Regions from separate parts of the Streptomyces sp. NPDC058092 genome, predicted to be linked through region 2. Evidence: predicted binding sites of a transcription regulator. Region 2 holds the regulator's gene; the other holds the start of a gene.
The links. The regulator HrcA, encoded in region 2, represses chaperone genes, less so after heat shock. The targets are predictions, from matches to a motif close to TTNGCACTCNGNNNNNCNGAGTGCNAA.

Region 1 (7,366 bases), on a different contig from region 2:
GCGCCGGCCGATGAGCTCCGGGCGCCGGACGGCACACCGGCCTGAGGCACAGCCACACCGGCCCAAGGCACAGCCACACCGGCCTACGGCACGGCCACGCCCATCGACTCGGCCGCCATCGCCTTCGGTGCGCCCTTCTCGTAGAACTCGTCGAGGTCGACGATCGTGAACCCCGCGGCCGTCAGCATCTCGGCGACCGGCCGGGTCAGGCGGCACCCGGCGAAGAGCCGCCGCTCCAGCGGATCGAGGCGGCGTTGCCAGCGGCGTACGTTCTCGTCCTCCTCCGGTGCCAGACCGTGCTCCAGGAAGTGCAGGGTCGCACCGGGTTTGAGGACCCGGCGCACCTCGCGCAGCGCCGCGTCGGCGTCGGGGATGGTGCACAGCGCCCACGTCGACAGGGCGCCGTCGAAGGTGTCGTCCTCGAACGGCAGGTACTGGCTGTCCAGACAGGCGCGCCGCACCAGGGTGTGCCCCGCGTCGATCCGGTCCCGGGCCAGCTTCCAGCCGAGATCGGACGGCTCGACCGCGGCCACTTCGGTGACGGCATCCGGGTAGTACGGAACGTTGTGTCCGGAACCGAACCCGATCTCGATGATCTCGCCGTACAGGCCCTCGCAGACCCGGCGCCGCAACGGTTCGACCTGCTTCATTCCGCCGACGGCATCGGCGATCCGGGGCACGATCCGTTCGGCATAGAACCCCATCGCGAACCTCCGTGTGTCCCTTTCCAGCATGGCACCGCGGCGGCCCCCGCGCACCGTGCCGCCCGCGGGGCGAGGGCGCGCGGTCGGTAGGGTCTGGCCCATGTTTCGCCGCGTACAACTGCCGCCGCCGCCACCGCCCGTGGAGATACGTTCCTGGCCCGACCGCGAGGCGATGCTCGCCGACCGGGCCGTGGTGCTCGGGGAGTTGGTGAGGGTGCATGTCTCACCGGTACGACTGGTGACGCTGTGGCTGTGGGGAGCGCTCTGTGCGCTCGGCTGGTCGCTGGTGAGCGCGGCGCTCATCACGTTCGAGGAGACGTACGACATCTTCAGCGCCCTCCTCGGCGTGATCGTCGCCGTCATGGGCGCCTGCTGCGCGGTGCCGGCGATCGTCTTCGTCGTCATCGGCCTGCGCCGCGACCACGAGATCCGCCGACTGCTCAGCGCCTGGGGCCAGTTGGACCGCGATCCGGTACGGGACGCGCGGCTGCGGATGCCGGGCGTCAGCCTCGTCTGGCTGCTGATGTCCTTCACGCTGTGCGCACTCGGGCTGTACGCGTGCATCGCCGTCCCGGCGACCGCCGAGGCGGCCCAGGACAGTTTCGGGCTGGTCGCTCTGGTCACGGGACTCGGGATGACCGGCTGGAACATCGGGCTGATCGGCATCATCAAGGCCTTCGCGCACCGCCGTTGGGTGCTGCGGGTGCTGATCGGGGCGCCCGCTCCGGAGCCGCTGCTCTCCGTCGGGGGCGGCGCGCACCGCTGAGTCCGGACCTATCCTGACCGGTACCTGAGTCGCACAGGGGGAGGAGTGTCACATGGAGTGGTACTGGTGGGTGCTCATCATCTTCTGGACGGGCGGCTTCGGGTGGGCTGTCGACAACGTCCGTACCGCACTGCGCAACCGGCACACCCGCAAGCTGGAGCTGCTGGAGGCGGCCAAGCAGGAGCGGCTGGCCGTCGAAGCGGCCCACCGGCCGCCGGAGCCGGTCTGCGGCTGCACGCACCATCTCGCCAAGCACGACAAGCGGGGCAAGTGCCATGAGCGGGTCGAGGTGCCGACGGCCTGGGACGAGTCGAAGAAGCCGGTCCGCTTCGAGTCGGGGCAGTGCAACTGCCAGCAGTACGTGGGTCCTCAGCCGCTCTCCCAGGTGTACGCCGAGGACCTGACCGACCTGGCCTAAGACGCCTCCGGCCGCACGGGGTGACCGATCAGCATCGTCGGGGCCCCGGCCACCCGGGTCAGGAAGACCGTCGCGGCGTTCGGCCCCTGGAGCTTCATCCTGCGGCGCAGCTCCTCCGGCTCGACGGCCGAGCCGCGCTTCTTCACCGTCAGGACGCCGACCTTCCGCTCCCGCAGCAGCGCCTTCAGTTTCTTCATGTTGAACGGCAGCCGGTCGGTGATCTCGTACCCGGTGGTGTACGGGGAGTCGTACGGCTCGTCGCTCGTGACGTACGCGATGGTCTCGTCGATCAGCCGGCCGTCGCACCGCGCCACGATGTCGGCGACCAGATGGGCGCGGATGACGGCCCCGTCCGGCTCGTACAGGTAGCGGCCGACCGGCCCCACGGGCGGGGCGGGCAGCGGAGCCGCGGACGACAGGGTGGCGCGGGCCGGGAGCACGGTGGCGCGGTACGAACCGGGCGCGAAGCCCTCGCCGAACCAGAGCACCGCCTCCTTCACGTCGCCGCCGTCCGAGATCCACTCGGCCTCCGCCCGTGCCGGGATCGCCTCGTGCGGGATGCCGGGGGCGATCTTCAGCGCGGCGCGGGGGGCGCCGAGCGCGGCACCGGTCGCCCAGGAGAGCGGCGGTGAGTACGCCTCGGGGTCGAAGATCCTGCCCCTGCCGCCGCGCCGGGCCGGGTCGACGAAGACCGCGTCGTACGGCGAGGTGTCGATCTCGGTGACGTCGGCGCACCGCACCTCGATCAGGCCGTCCAGGCCGAGCGCGGCGGCATTGGCGCGGGCCACCTCGGCGGTCAGCGGGTCGCGGTCCACGGCGAGGACGGAGATGCCCGCCCGCGCGAGCGCGATCGCGTCGCCGCCGATCCCGCAGCAGAGGTCGGCGACGCGCCGCACCCCGCCCGCCGCCACGAACCGCCGCGCGCGATGGGTGGCCACCGACGTACGGGTCGCCTGCTCGACGCCGTTCGGCGTGAAGAACATCCGGTACGCGTCCTCGGCGCCGAATTTCGCCACCGCCCGCTGGCGCAGCCGCGCCTGCCCCAGCGCCGCCGAGACCAGGGGGGCCGGGTGGTCGCGGCGCAGCCGGGTGGCGGTGGCGAGCTCCTGGGCGGGGTCGTACGACCGCAGCTCGTCCAGGAGCGCCGCACCTTCGGGGGTGCGCAGGGCCATGAAGGAGGCGAGGGGGGAGTCGGCGCCGGACGGGTCGTTCGGGCTGCTCGGGTCGTTCGGGTCGTTCGGAGCGAGAGCGTTCACCCGCCCCATTGTGAGCCAGCCGGGTTGACCGGCGGACCCGGCGGCGGTGTCGGGCGGGGGGTGCCCATCCCCTGCTGGCAGGATGCGACGCCATGCGTCTTGTACGACAAAAGGAAGAATTAGCCGTGAAGCGGAACGAATCGGTTGCGCGCGCATCCGGGCGCGCACGACGGCCCGGCGGGCACCGGCCCGTCTGCGCGGTCCTGGCCGCGCTCCTGATCGCCGCCGTCGGCTCCGGCTGCGCCTCCGGGACCGACGGCCGGGCCGACGCCGAACACCGCGCCCGGCCCTCCGCCGGACTCCCGGGCGGTCCGGGACTCCCGGGTGGTCCCGGGCAGATGGCAGGCCCCGAGCGGCCGGCCGGGCAGGGCCGCGCACCCGCCGGTCCCTATGAGAACGCGAAGTTCGGTCCGGCCGTACGGGCGGCCCTCGCCAAGAAGTGGAGGCTGGACCGGCCACCCCTGATCGCACCCCCGCCGCCCGCCGTCAAACCGCACATCACCACTCGGGAGGGCTTCGAGGTGAACGGCGGCGACGACTCGCTGCCGCCGGTCTTCACCACCGTCCCGACCAAGGACCGGGTCGTCTTCCTGACCATGGACGACGGGTCCGAGAAGGACCCCGAACTGCTCCGGATGATGGACGAGCTGGACATCCCGTACAGCGCCTTCCTCAGCGACTCGGAGGTGCGCGACAACTACGGGTACTTCGGGGAGGCGCAGCGGCTGGGCGTCGGCCTCAACAACCACACGCTCAGCCACCCGTACCTTCCCGGACTCTCGTACAGCGAGCAGAAGCGCGAGATCTGCGGCCAGCAGGCCATCCTCGAGAAGCAGTACGGGAAGCGCCCCGTCCTCTTCCGTCCGCCGTACGGCAACTACAACGGGGACACGCTCCGGATCGCGAAGTCCTGCGGCATCGAGGCCGTGCCGCTCTGGAACGCGGAGGCGTTCCCGGACCACATGGAGTGGCGCGGGGACCAGGACCTGCGCCCCGGCGACATCATCCTCACGCACTTCCGGGGCCGGGGGGCGTGGGGCGCGGACATGGCCGACCTGGTCCGCGCGGTCATGAAGACCGTCACGGACCAGGGGTACGCCGTGGCCCGGCTGGAGGACTACGTATGAGAAGGGCGTACCGGCTGCTCGCCGGCCTGCTGGCAGCCGGTGCGCTCCTGACCACCACTGCCGGGTGCGCGCAGTCGGTCGCCCCGATCGAACGTCTGGGCCGCAAGGCCGCACAGAAAGTGACCCACTCGGGGCCGGCCCCCGCGGCGGGCCCGCAGACGCATCCGCACGGTGATCGGGGTGATCGCAGCGGCCGCCGTGACCGCCGTGACCGCCGTGACCGCCATGACCACGGTGACCACGGTGACCACGGTGACCACGGTGATCACGGGGCGCCGGGATCGCTGGTCGTCATCGCCTGCCCTCAGCCGCCGGAGTCCAGGCACTCGTGGTTGTCGCCGCCGCTGAGGCACTGGTGGCCGGACCGGCCGGGATCGCCCGAAGGGGTGGAGGCCGGCGCCGGGTGCGAGCGGCGGTAGTCCTCGTGCCCGACGTGCACCGTCGCCACGCACAGCAGGAGCACGACCGGGATCTGGATCGCCCCCGCCCAGGGCCAGTTCTCGCGGATCAGCACCACGGCGATCAGCGCGACCACCGCCGCGATCGCGCCGAAGACGAGGACGGGCGTCCAGTCCATCGGCGGCGGGCCCGTCGTCTCCGGACCACCGGGGTCCCACCGCGACAGGGTCAGGGAGTGGGCGGCGACCGCGCAGATCAGCCCCTCCAGGAGCAACAGCAGCAGACCCAGCACCACATCGAGACAGCCGTTCACGGCGCGCGAGCCGTGCCGGGGCCGCGGGGGCCGTGGAGTCGACTGCCGGGACGGAGATTCGGACATGTTCACACGGTTGTACGGAACGCCGCGGTCCGTACGACCGTTGTCCCAGTGTTGTCCAGAACGTTGTCCAGACTGTTGTTCGAGCGGTGCCCCGGTCGGCGCGTGGCGCAGGGCGGGAGCGGGGCGCCGGTGGACGCCACGACCGCGTGAATTGGCACTCCGCTTGACCGAGTGCTAATCGCGGTCATAGTCTCGGTGCTGGCACTCACCACTGGAGAGTGCCAGCAGTACTGTGCGACTGGCAGGTCCGGCACCCGCGACGACGGATCCACCTGGTCGCCACCCAAAGACTGTTACCCCGTGAGATCTCCGAAGGGGGAGACCGGATCGTGTCGACCGCCAGCACCAAGGTTGCGATCAAGCCGCTCGAGGACCGCATTGTGGTCCAGCCGCTCGACGCCGAGCAGACCACGGCCTCCGGCCTGGTCATTCCGGACACCGCCAAGGAGAAGCCCCAGGAGGGCGTCGTCCTGGCCGTGGGCCCGGGCCGCTTCGAGAACGGCGAGCGCCTTCCGCTCGACGTCAAGACCGGCGACGTCGTGCTCTACAGCAAGTACGGCGGCACCGAGGTGAAGTACAACGGCGAGGAGTACCTCGTCCTCTCGGCCCGCGACGTGCTCGCGATCATCGAGAAGTAATTCACCCACGTTTGCTTCTGTTCTGCGCCCCTGGCCCCCTGCGAATAACCAGCCGGGTGGCCGGGGGCGCAGTTCGTTTGAGAGGAAAGCTCACCAGCCATGGCGAAGATCCTGAAGTTCGACGAGGACGCCCGTCGCGCCCTTGAGCGCGGCGTCAACAAGCTTGCCGACACGGTCAAGGTGACGATCGGCCCCAAGGGCCGCAACGTCGTCATCGACAAGAAGTTCGGCGCTCCCACCATCACCAACGACGGTGTCACCATCGCGCGCGAGGTCGAGCTCGACGACCCGTACGAGAACCTCGGTGCCCAGCTGGTGAAGGAGGTGGCGACCAAGACCAACGACGTCGCGGGTGACGGTACGACCACCGCCACCGTGCTGGCCCAGGCGCTCGTCCGCGAGGGTCTGCGCAACGTCGCCGCGGGTGCTTCCCCGGCCGCCCTGAAGAAGGGCATCGACGCCGCGGTCAAGGCTGTGTCCGAGGAGCTCCTCGCGACCGCCCGCCCGATCGACGACAAGTCCGACATCGCCGCCGTGGCCGCGCTCTCCGCGCAGGACTCGCAGGTCGGCGAGCTCATCGCGGACGCGATGGACAAGGTCGGCAAGGACGGTGTCATCACCGTCGAGGAGTCCAACACCTTCGGTCTGGACCTCGAGTTCACCGAGGGCATGGCCTTCGACAAGGGTTACCTGTCCCCGTACATGGTGACCGACCAGGAGCGTATGGAGGCCGTCCTCGACGACCCGTACATCCTGATCCACCAGGGCAAGATCGGCGCGATCCAGGAGCTGCTCCCGCTGCTGGAGAAGGTCATCCAGGCCGGTGGCTCCAAGCCGCTGCTGATCATCGCCGAGGACGTCGAGGGCGAGGCCCTGTCGACCCTCGTCGTCAACAAGATCCGTGGCACCTTCAACGCCGTCGCGGTGAAGGCCCCGGGCTTCGGTGACCGCCGCAAGGCCATGCTCGGCGACATCGCCACCCTCACCGGTGCGACCGTCATCGCCGAGGAGGTCGGCCTCAAGCTCGACCAGGCCGGTCTGGACGTGCTGGGCACCGCCCGCCGCGTCACCGTCTCCAAGGACGACACGACGATCGTGGACGGCGGCGGCGAGCCCGGCGACGTCAAGGGCCGGGTCAACCAGATCAAGGCCGAGATCGAGGCCACGGACTCCGACTGGGACCGCGAGAAGCTCCAGGAGCGCCTCGCGAAGCTGGCCGGCGGCGTGTGCGTGATCCGTGTCGGTGCCGCCACCGAGGTGGAGCTCAAGGAGAAGAAGCACCGTCTGGAGGACGCCATCTCCGCGACCCGCGCCGCGGTCGAGGAGGGCATCGTCTCCGGTGGTGGCTCCGCTCTGGTCCACGCCGTCAAGGTCCTCGAGGGCAACCTCGACAAGACCGGCGACGAGGCCACCGGTGTCGCGGTCGTGCGCCGCGCCGCCGTCGAGCCGCTGCGCTGGATCGCCGAGAACGCCGGCCTCGAGGGCTACGTCATCACGTCGAAGGTCGCCGAGCTCGACAAGGGCCAGGGCTTCAACGCCGCGACCGGCGAGTACGGCGACCTGGTGAAGGCCGGCGTCATCGACCCGGTCAAGGTCACCCGCTCCGCGCTGGAGAACGCCGCGTCCATCGCGTCGCTGCTGCTCACGACCGAGACGCTGGTCGTCGAGAAGCCGGCCGA
Region 2 (7,366 bases):
CGCGGGTTCCGTCGGGGGATATCCGCGGGTTGGTGACGGGTCGGTTGTCGGCGCTGACGCGCCATGCTCGGCCGCCGTCCAGCGGCGCCAGCCAGACATCGTCCTCGGCGGTGAAGGCGATCAAATCGCCCTGGACATGGGGGTATCGGAGGTAGGCAGGCTGCGTCACATCGATCACCCTAGGCCGCGGGCGTGCTCCGCGGAACCGAGTTGGCCGGAGTCCACCGGGTGGTTCGGTGCCTGCCACGCTCATTTGCCCCGGGGCGATTCGGTCACCGTGACCGTCACGGTGACGGTCGGCCGTGCGGTGCCGCTGCCGCCGCCCAGGGGCGGATTCGCCGCGCCGGCCGGCGGTGCGGCGTTGCAGTCACCCAGCACATCTGCCCGGAAGACGACCTTCCCGCCGGCCTTCGCGCTCAGGTCGCCCCGCACGCACCGCCCGTCGAGCTCCTGGGTCACGTTGCCGTTGATCGTGATGTCCTTGCCGTCCCGGGTCCTTCCGGTGCAGTCGACGTCCGCGACCCGGCGCGCGGAGGCGGCGGGCGACGCGCCCCCGATCAGGCCCGCGCCGGTATCGGCCGTGCAGTTGAGCCACTGGACATGGACCCCGCGGCTCTCCAGGGCGCTGGTGGCGGCCTGGTCGGTGGTCACGGCGATGGATGCGGAGTTCAGCCCGCCCACGGGCTCACAGGCCACCACACCGGCGGCCGCCGCGCCCGCGAGTGCGGACGCGGCCAGAAAGCGACGGGTCCTTCTCCGACCCCATGCCCTTGATGTCCCCATACGGGCAGCTTCCCACCGTTCCCCCACGGAACGGTAGACGACTTGCGGCCACACCGGAGTTGGCGCCGGAGCGCGGGAGGGGGCTCACGACCAGCGGCCGGTGCGCCCCAGCAGCAGTGCCGTCGCCGCCGTGCCCGCCGTCGAGGTGCGCAGGACGGACGCTCCGAGCCGGCAGGTACGGGCGCCCGCCCCGGCGAAGACCGCCAGTTCGTCCGGCGACACACCGCCCTCGGGGCCGACGACCAGCACGATCTCGCCCTGGGTGGGGAGTTGGACGGTGGCCAGCGGCTCGCTGTCGTGCTCGCGGTCCTCGTGCAGGACGGCGGCGAAGTCCGCCGCGGCCAGAAGCGCGGCAACCTGTTTGGCCGTCATCGCGTCCGCCACTTCGGGGAACCGCACCCGGCGCGACTGTTTGCCGGCCTCCCGGGCGGTGTTGCGCCATTTCGCGAGGGACTTGAGGCCGCGGTCGCCCTTCCACTGCGTGATGCAGCGCGAGGCCTGCCAGGGCACGATCGCGTCGACACCGGTCTCCGTCATCGTCTCGACCGCGAGCTCGCCGCGGTCGCCCTTGGGCAGCGCCTGGACGACGGTGATACGGGGTGTGGGCCACGGCTCCTCGCGGACCGTCGCCAGGTCCATGACCACGAGCCGGTCCTTGCCCTCGGCGGCCCTGACGACCCCTCGCGTCCACCGGCCGTGGCCGTCCGTCAGCACGACGTCCTCACCGGCGCGCAGCCGCTTGACCGATACGGCGTGCCGCCCCTCGGATCCTTCCAGGACGAACTCGGGCCCGTCGGGGACCTGTTCGACGACGAAGACCGGTGCGGTCACTGCGTACTCCCTGTGTTCACGGCCGTCCGTGCGGCGTCCAGTTCCTCGACGAGCAGTTCGATCAGCCGGCCGGCGGGCAGCTCGCGGGCCAGCCGGTGCCCCTGACCCGCCCACAGCGCCATGCCCTGGGCGTCGCCGGCCTTGGCCGCCGCCTTGCGCAGACCGGCGGTCAGATAGTGGACCTGAGGGTAGGCGGCGGGGGCGTACGGGCCGTGCTCACGCATGAAGCGGTTGACCAGGCCGCGGGCCGGGCGGCCGGAGAAGGCCCGGGTCAGGGCGCTCCGTACGAACAGCGGGTTGGTCAGCGCCTGCTTGTGCAGCGGATTCGCCCCGGACTCGGGGCAGACGAGGAACGCCGTGCCGAGCTGCGCCGCCTCCGCGCCCGCGGCGAGCACCGCCGTGATCTGGGAGCCGCGCATCAGCCCGCCCGCGGCGATGACCGGCATCTGTACGGTCTCGCGGACCTGGGTCACCAGGGAGAGGACTCCGATCCCGGTGCCGTCGGTCTGCGGGTCGTCGCGATGGGTGGACTGGTGGCCGCCCGCCTCTATGCCCTGGACGCAGACCGCGTCGGCGCCCGCCCGCTGGGCGGCCTGGGCCTCCTCGGGCGTGGTGACCGTCACGACGGTGTACGTGCCGACCCCGGTGAACGCGTCGAGGGTGTCCCGGGTCGGGCAGCCGAAGGTGAACGAGACGGCCGGGACCGGGTCCTCCAGGAGGATCGCGAGTTTGGCGTCGTAGTTGTCGTCGCCGCCGGAGTCCGGGTCGCCGAGCGGCGTCTCGTACCAGGCGGCCTCACCGGCGAGTTGATGCCGGTACACCTCGACGGCGCTCGGATCGGCGAGTGCGGGCTGCGGCATGAAGAGATTGACGCCGAAGGGCCGGCCGGTCAGCCCGCGCAGCTGCTTGATCTCGTGGTACATGCCGTCCGCCGTCTTGTACCCGGCGGCAAGGAAGCCAAGACCGCCCGCTTCGGCGACGGCCGCGACGAGCTGCGGACAGGAGACACCCCCTGCCATCGGGGCCTGCACGATCGGATACCGGCAGAGATCGGTCAACACGGATGACATGACCGCATCGTGTCACGTCCCGTACGCCTCGGCGTGCCCAGCCCCGGGTCCTCTTTGTCCTTAAATCTGTCCTCGAACGCCGGACGGCTCGGCAAGCGAGCCCGTCCGGCGTTCAGGAACAGCGTTCAGGGACGATGCGCAGGAACCGGTACGCAGGAACGGTGCACAGGGACGGTGGACGAATCCGTGTGCACGAACCTGTACAGGGACCGTCAACGGCCGTTGAAGGCGTCCTTCAGACGGGAGAACAGCCCCTGCTGCCCGGGCTGGAACTGGCCGGTGGGCCGCTCCTCGCCGCGCAGCTTCGCGAAGTCCCGCAGCAGTCGCTCCTGGTCCGGGTCCAGCTTCGTCGGGGTCATGACCTCGACATGCACGATCAGATCGCCGCGCCCGCCGCCCCGCAGATGCGTGATGCCGCGGCCGTGCAGCGGGACCGACTGGCCCGACTGCGTGCCGGGCCGGATGTCGACCTCCTCCAGGCCGTCGAGCGTCTCCAGCGGCACCTTGGTGCCGAGCGCGCCCGCCGTCATGGGGATGGTGACCGTGCAGTGCAGATCGTCGCCGCGGCGCTGGAACACCGAGTGCGGCAGCTCGTGGATCTCCACGTACAGGTCGCCGGCCGGGCCGCCGCCGGGGCCGACCTCGCCCTCGCCCGCGAGCTGGATGCGGGTGCCGTTGTCGACACCGGCGGGGATCTTCACGGTGAGCGTGCGCCTCGACCGGATGCGGCCGTCGCCGGCGCACTCCGGGCACGGGGTCGGCACGACCGTACCGAAGCCCTGGCACTGCGGGCAGGGCCGCGAGGTCATGACCTGGCCGAGGAAGGACCGGGTGACCTGGGAGACCTCACCGCGGCCGCGGCACATGTCACAGGTCTGGGCGGAGGTGCCGGGTGCGGCGCCCTCACCGTTGCAGGTCGTACAGACGACCGCCGTGTCGACCTGGATGTCCTTCGTGGTGCCGAACGCGGCCTCGGCGAGATCGATCTCCAGCCGGATCATCGCGTCCTGGCCGCGCCGGGTGCGCGAACGGGGCCCGCGCTGCGACGACGTACCGAAGAACGCGTCCATGATGTCGGAGAAGTTGCCGAAGCCACCCTGTCCGAATCCGCCCGCGCCACCGCCGCCGGAGGCGGACAGCGGATCGCCGCCGAGGTCGTAGACCTGCTTCTTCTGCGCGTCCGACAACACCTCGTAGGCGGCGTTGATCTCCTTGAACCGCTCCTGGGTCTTCGGATCGGGGTTCACATCCGGATGCAGCTCGCGAGCGAGCCGCCGGAATGCCTTCTTGATCTCGTCCTGAGATGCGTCGCGGCGCACGCCGAGTACGGCGTAGTAGTCCGTGGCCACTTACGACTCCGCCAGGATCTGTCCGACGTAACGTGCCACTGCGCGTACCGCTCCCATCGTTCCGGGGTAGTCCATGCGGGTCGGTCCGACCACGCCGAGTTTGGCGACTGCCTCGTCGCCCGAACCGTAGCCGACCGCGACGACGGACGTGGAGTTGAGCCCCTCGTGGGCGTTCTCGTGCCCGATTCGTACGGTCATGCCTGAGTCCTTGGCCTCGCCGAGCAGCTTCAGCAGCACGACCTGCTCCTCCAGTGCCTCCAGCACCGGCCGGATCATCACAGGGAAGTCGTGCCCGAAGCGGGTGAGGTTGGAGGTGCCGCCGATCATCAGCCGCTCCTCCGTCTCCTCGACGAGGGTTTCGAGCAGGGTGGAGAGCACGGTGGAGACCGTTCCCCGGTCCTCGCCCTCGAATGAGTCCGGCAGATCCTGCACCAGCTGCGGGACATCCGCGAAGCGGCGCCCGACGACCCGGCTGTTGAGCCGGGCCCGCAGATCGGCGAGAGACGTCTCACCGAACGGGGCGGGGCAGTCGATCATGCGCTGTTCGACCCGGCCGGTGTCCGTGATCAGCACGAGCATCAGCCGGGCGGACGCCAGCGACAGCAGCTCCACATGCCGCACCGTGGACCGGGTCAGCGAGGGGTACTGCACGATGGCGACCTGCCGGGTCAGCTGCGCGAGCAGCCGTACGGTACGGCCCACGACGTCGTCGAGGTCGACCGCGCCGTCGAGGAAGTTGTGAATGGCACGGCGTTCCGGCGACGAGAGGGGCTTGACGCCCGCGAGCTTGTCGACGAAGAGCCGGTAGCCCTTGTCCGTCGGGATGCGTCCCGCACTGGTGTGGGGCTGGGCGATGAAGCCCTCGTCCTCCAGCACCGCCATGTCGTTGCGCACGGTGGCCGGGGAGACCCCCAGCTTGTGCCGCTCGGTGAGCGCCTTGGAACCCACGGGCTCCTCGGTGCCGACATAGTCCTGGACGATGGCGCGCAGCACTTCGAGTCTGCGTTCGCTGAGCATCGCGCACACCTCCAGCTGTTCCTCGGTGGTTCTCGGGCCGTACCTGGTTCATTCCCAGGAATCCGCCTGGCACTCTGTCGTCGCGAGTGCCAGCAATCCCCCCGCCAGTGTACGGCGGCCGAGTGGGGGCCTAGCAAGGGCGACCGGCCACGCTACCTCGGGACCGCGCAGGTCGTTGCCGATAGCGTCGCGGTATGGATGCCTCTTGGGAAGAGTTCGGCTGGGAGCGACTCGGTCACGGAATGGGGCGACGGCGCCTGCCCGGATGGGATGCGACCGTCGCACTGGTGGCCGGAGCGGAGGGAGTTCTGCTCTACGACACCGGATCGACACTTCGCGAAGGCGCCGAAGTACGGGCTCAGGCACAGGCCCTGCTCGGCCGCAAGGTGACGCATATCGCACTCAGCCACCCGCACTTCGACCATGTGCTGGGCACCGCGGCGTTCTCCGGCGCCCAGGTGTACGGGGCGGTCGGCATGGCGGGCCTGCTGAAGGCCGGGGCGGACGCCCTGTACGCCTCCGCGGTACGCCACGGGGTGTCCGAGCACGACGCGGCGGAGGCCACCGGTGTCGTGGTGGCGCCGCACCACGAGGTGTGCGGTGAGTGGACGCTCGATCTGGGGGGCGGCCGCCAGGTGCTGCTGGCGAACGTGGGCCCCGCCCACAGCGGTCACGACCTGGCCGCGCTCGTGCCCGGTTCCCCCGCGGTGGTGCTCTGCGGGGACCTGGTCGAGGAGTCCGGCGAACCGCAGGCGGGCCGGGACGCGGTCCCGTCGCGCTGGCCGGCCGCGCTGGACCGGCTGCTGGAACTCGGGGGCGAGGACGCGGTGTACGTGCCGGGGCACGGGGCGGTGGTGGACGCGGCGTTCGTCAGGGGGCAGCGTGACCGGCTGGCCACCCTCTTCGGCGTGTCGTGACCGGTTTCCGTCCTATCGTCTTCCGATGCGCAGCTACCAGCCGGACCTGACCCCACCATGGAAGAGGTCCGCCCCCGTTCCCGAGGTCCCCGCCGATCCCGATCTGGTCGTGGAGGAGGTCTCCACCGGATTCTGCGGTGCGGTGATCCGCTGCGAGAAGACGGCCCAGGGACCGACGGTGACCCTGGAGGACCGTTTCGGCAAGCACCGGGTGTTCCCGATGGAGCCGCGCGGCTTCCTGCTGGAGGGCCGGGTGGTCACGCTCGTACGGCCGTCGGCCGCCGGGCCCGTACGCCCGGCGCGCACGGCCTCGGGCTCGGTCGCGGTCCCCGGGGCGCGCGCCCGGGTCGCGCGGGCGGGCCGGATCTATGTGGAGGGCCGCCACGACGCGGAGCTGGTCGAGCGGGTCTGGGGCGACGATCTGCGGATCGAGGGCGTGGTCGTCGAATACCTGGAAGGCATCGACGACCTCCCGGCCGTCGTGCGCGCATTCTCCCCCGGCCCGGACGCCAGGCTCGGCGTCCTGGTCGACCACCTGGTTCCCGGCTCCAAGGAGTCCCGGATCGCGGACCAGGTCTCGGACGCGAACGTGCTGGTGGTCGGCCACCCCTACATCGACGTGTGGGAGGCGGTGAAGCCGTCGTCCGTGGGGATCAACGCCTGGCCGGTGATCCCGCGCGGCCAGGACTGGAAGACGGGCGTGTGCCGCGCGCTCGGCTGGGAGGAGAACACCGGCGCGGCCTGGCAGCGGATCCTGTCCACGGTGCGCTCGTACCGGGATCTGGAGCCGGCCCTGCTGGGCTCCGTGGAACACCTGATCGACTTCGTGACGGCGCCGGTGGACAGCCCCTCCGGCATTTGAGGAGCGGGGGTCCGGGTGCACCCGCGCCCCGCATGCACCCGTGCCCCGCCCGCCCCCTCAGTCGACCAGATCCCGCACCACCGCGTCCGCCAACAACCGCCCCCGCAACGTGAGCACCGCCCGCCCCTCCCCGTAGGGCGCCGGCTCCAGCAGCCCGTCCTCCACCGCCCGGCCCGCCGCGGCCAGCCCCGCCGGTGCCAGCAGCGACAACGGGCACCCGTCCACGAGCCGCAGCTCCAGCAGGATCCGCTCGACCCGCCGGTCCTCCGCGGAGAGGATCTCGCGCCCGGCCCCCGGCGACCGCCCCTCGGCCAGCGCCTGCGCGTACGCCCCCGGATGCTTCACGTTCCACCAGCGCACCCCGCCGACATGGCTGTGCGCCCCGGGACCGGCACCCCACCAGTCGGCGCCCCGCCAGTACAGCTCGTTGTGCAGGCACCGGCCCTCGGGCGTACGGGACCAGTTCGACACCTCGTACCAGGAGAAGCCCGCCGCGGCCATCGCCTCGTCCGCGATCAGGTACCGGTCCGCGTGGGC

Region 1: a site for HrcA is predicted at 5,201-5,227, ahead of groES (co-chaperone GroES). Genes of this name have one in related genera too.

Annotation. Positions count from the first base shown of each region.
Region 1 is NZ_JBHVSY010000017.1:111,820-119,185, forward strand. Features, by position in the region: gene ACFVV1_RS26230 (RNA polymerase sigma factor) at 1-14, shown strand, start outside; gene ACFVV1_RS26235 (class I SAM-dependent methyltransferase) at 84-704, opposite strand; gene ACFVV1_RS26240 (hypothetical protein) at 805-1,470, shown strand; gene ACFVV1_RS26245 (hypothetical protein) at 1,523-1,888, shown strand; gene ACFVV1_RS26250 (methyltransferase domain-containing protein) at 1,885-3,153, opposite strand; gene ACFVV1_RS26255 (polysaccharide deacetylase family protein) at 3,237-4,271, shown strand; gene ACFVV1_RS26260 (hypothetical protein) at 4,262-4,540, opposite strand; gene ACFVV1_RS26265 (DUF6234 family protein) at 4,576-5,049, opposite strand; gene groES (co-chaperone GroES) at 5,379-5,687, shown strand; gene groL (chaperonin GroEL) at 5,787-7,366, shown strand, end outside.
Region 2 is NZ_JBHVSY010000011.1:65,301-72,666, forward strand. Features, by position in the region: gene ACFVV1_RS19730 (S41 family peptidase) at 1-169, opposite strand, end outside; gene ACFVV1_RS19735 (hypothetical protein) at 250-783, opposite strand; gene ACFVV1_RS19740 (16S rRNA (uracil(1498)-N(3))-methyltransferase) at 868-1,614, opposite strand; gene ACFVV1_RS19745 (nitronate monooxygenase) at 1,611-2,684, opposite strand; gene dnaJ (molecular chaperone DnaJ) at 2,897-4,033, opposite strand; gene hrcA (heat-inducible transcriptional repressor HrcA) at 4,034-5,050, opposite strand; gene ACFVV1_RS19760 (MBL fold metallo-hydrolase) at 5,245-5,967, shown strand; gene ACFVV1_RS19765 (DUF3097 domain-containing protein) at 5,993-6,829, shown strand; gene hemW (radical SAM family heme chaperone HemW) at 6,887-7,366, opposite strand, start outside.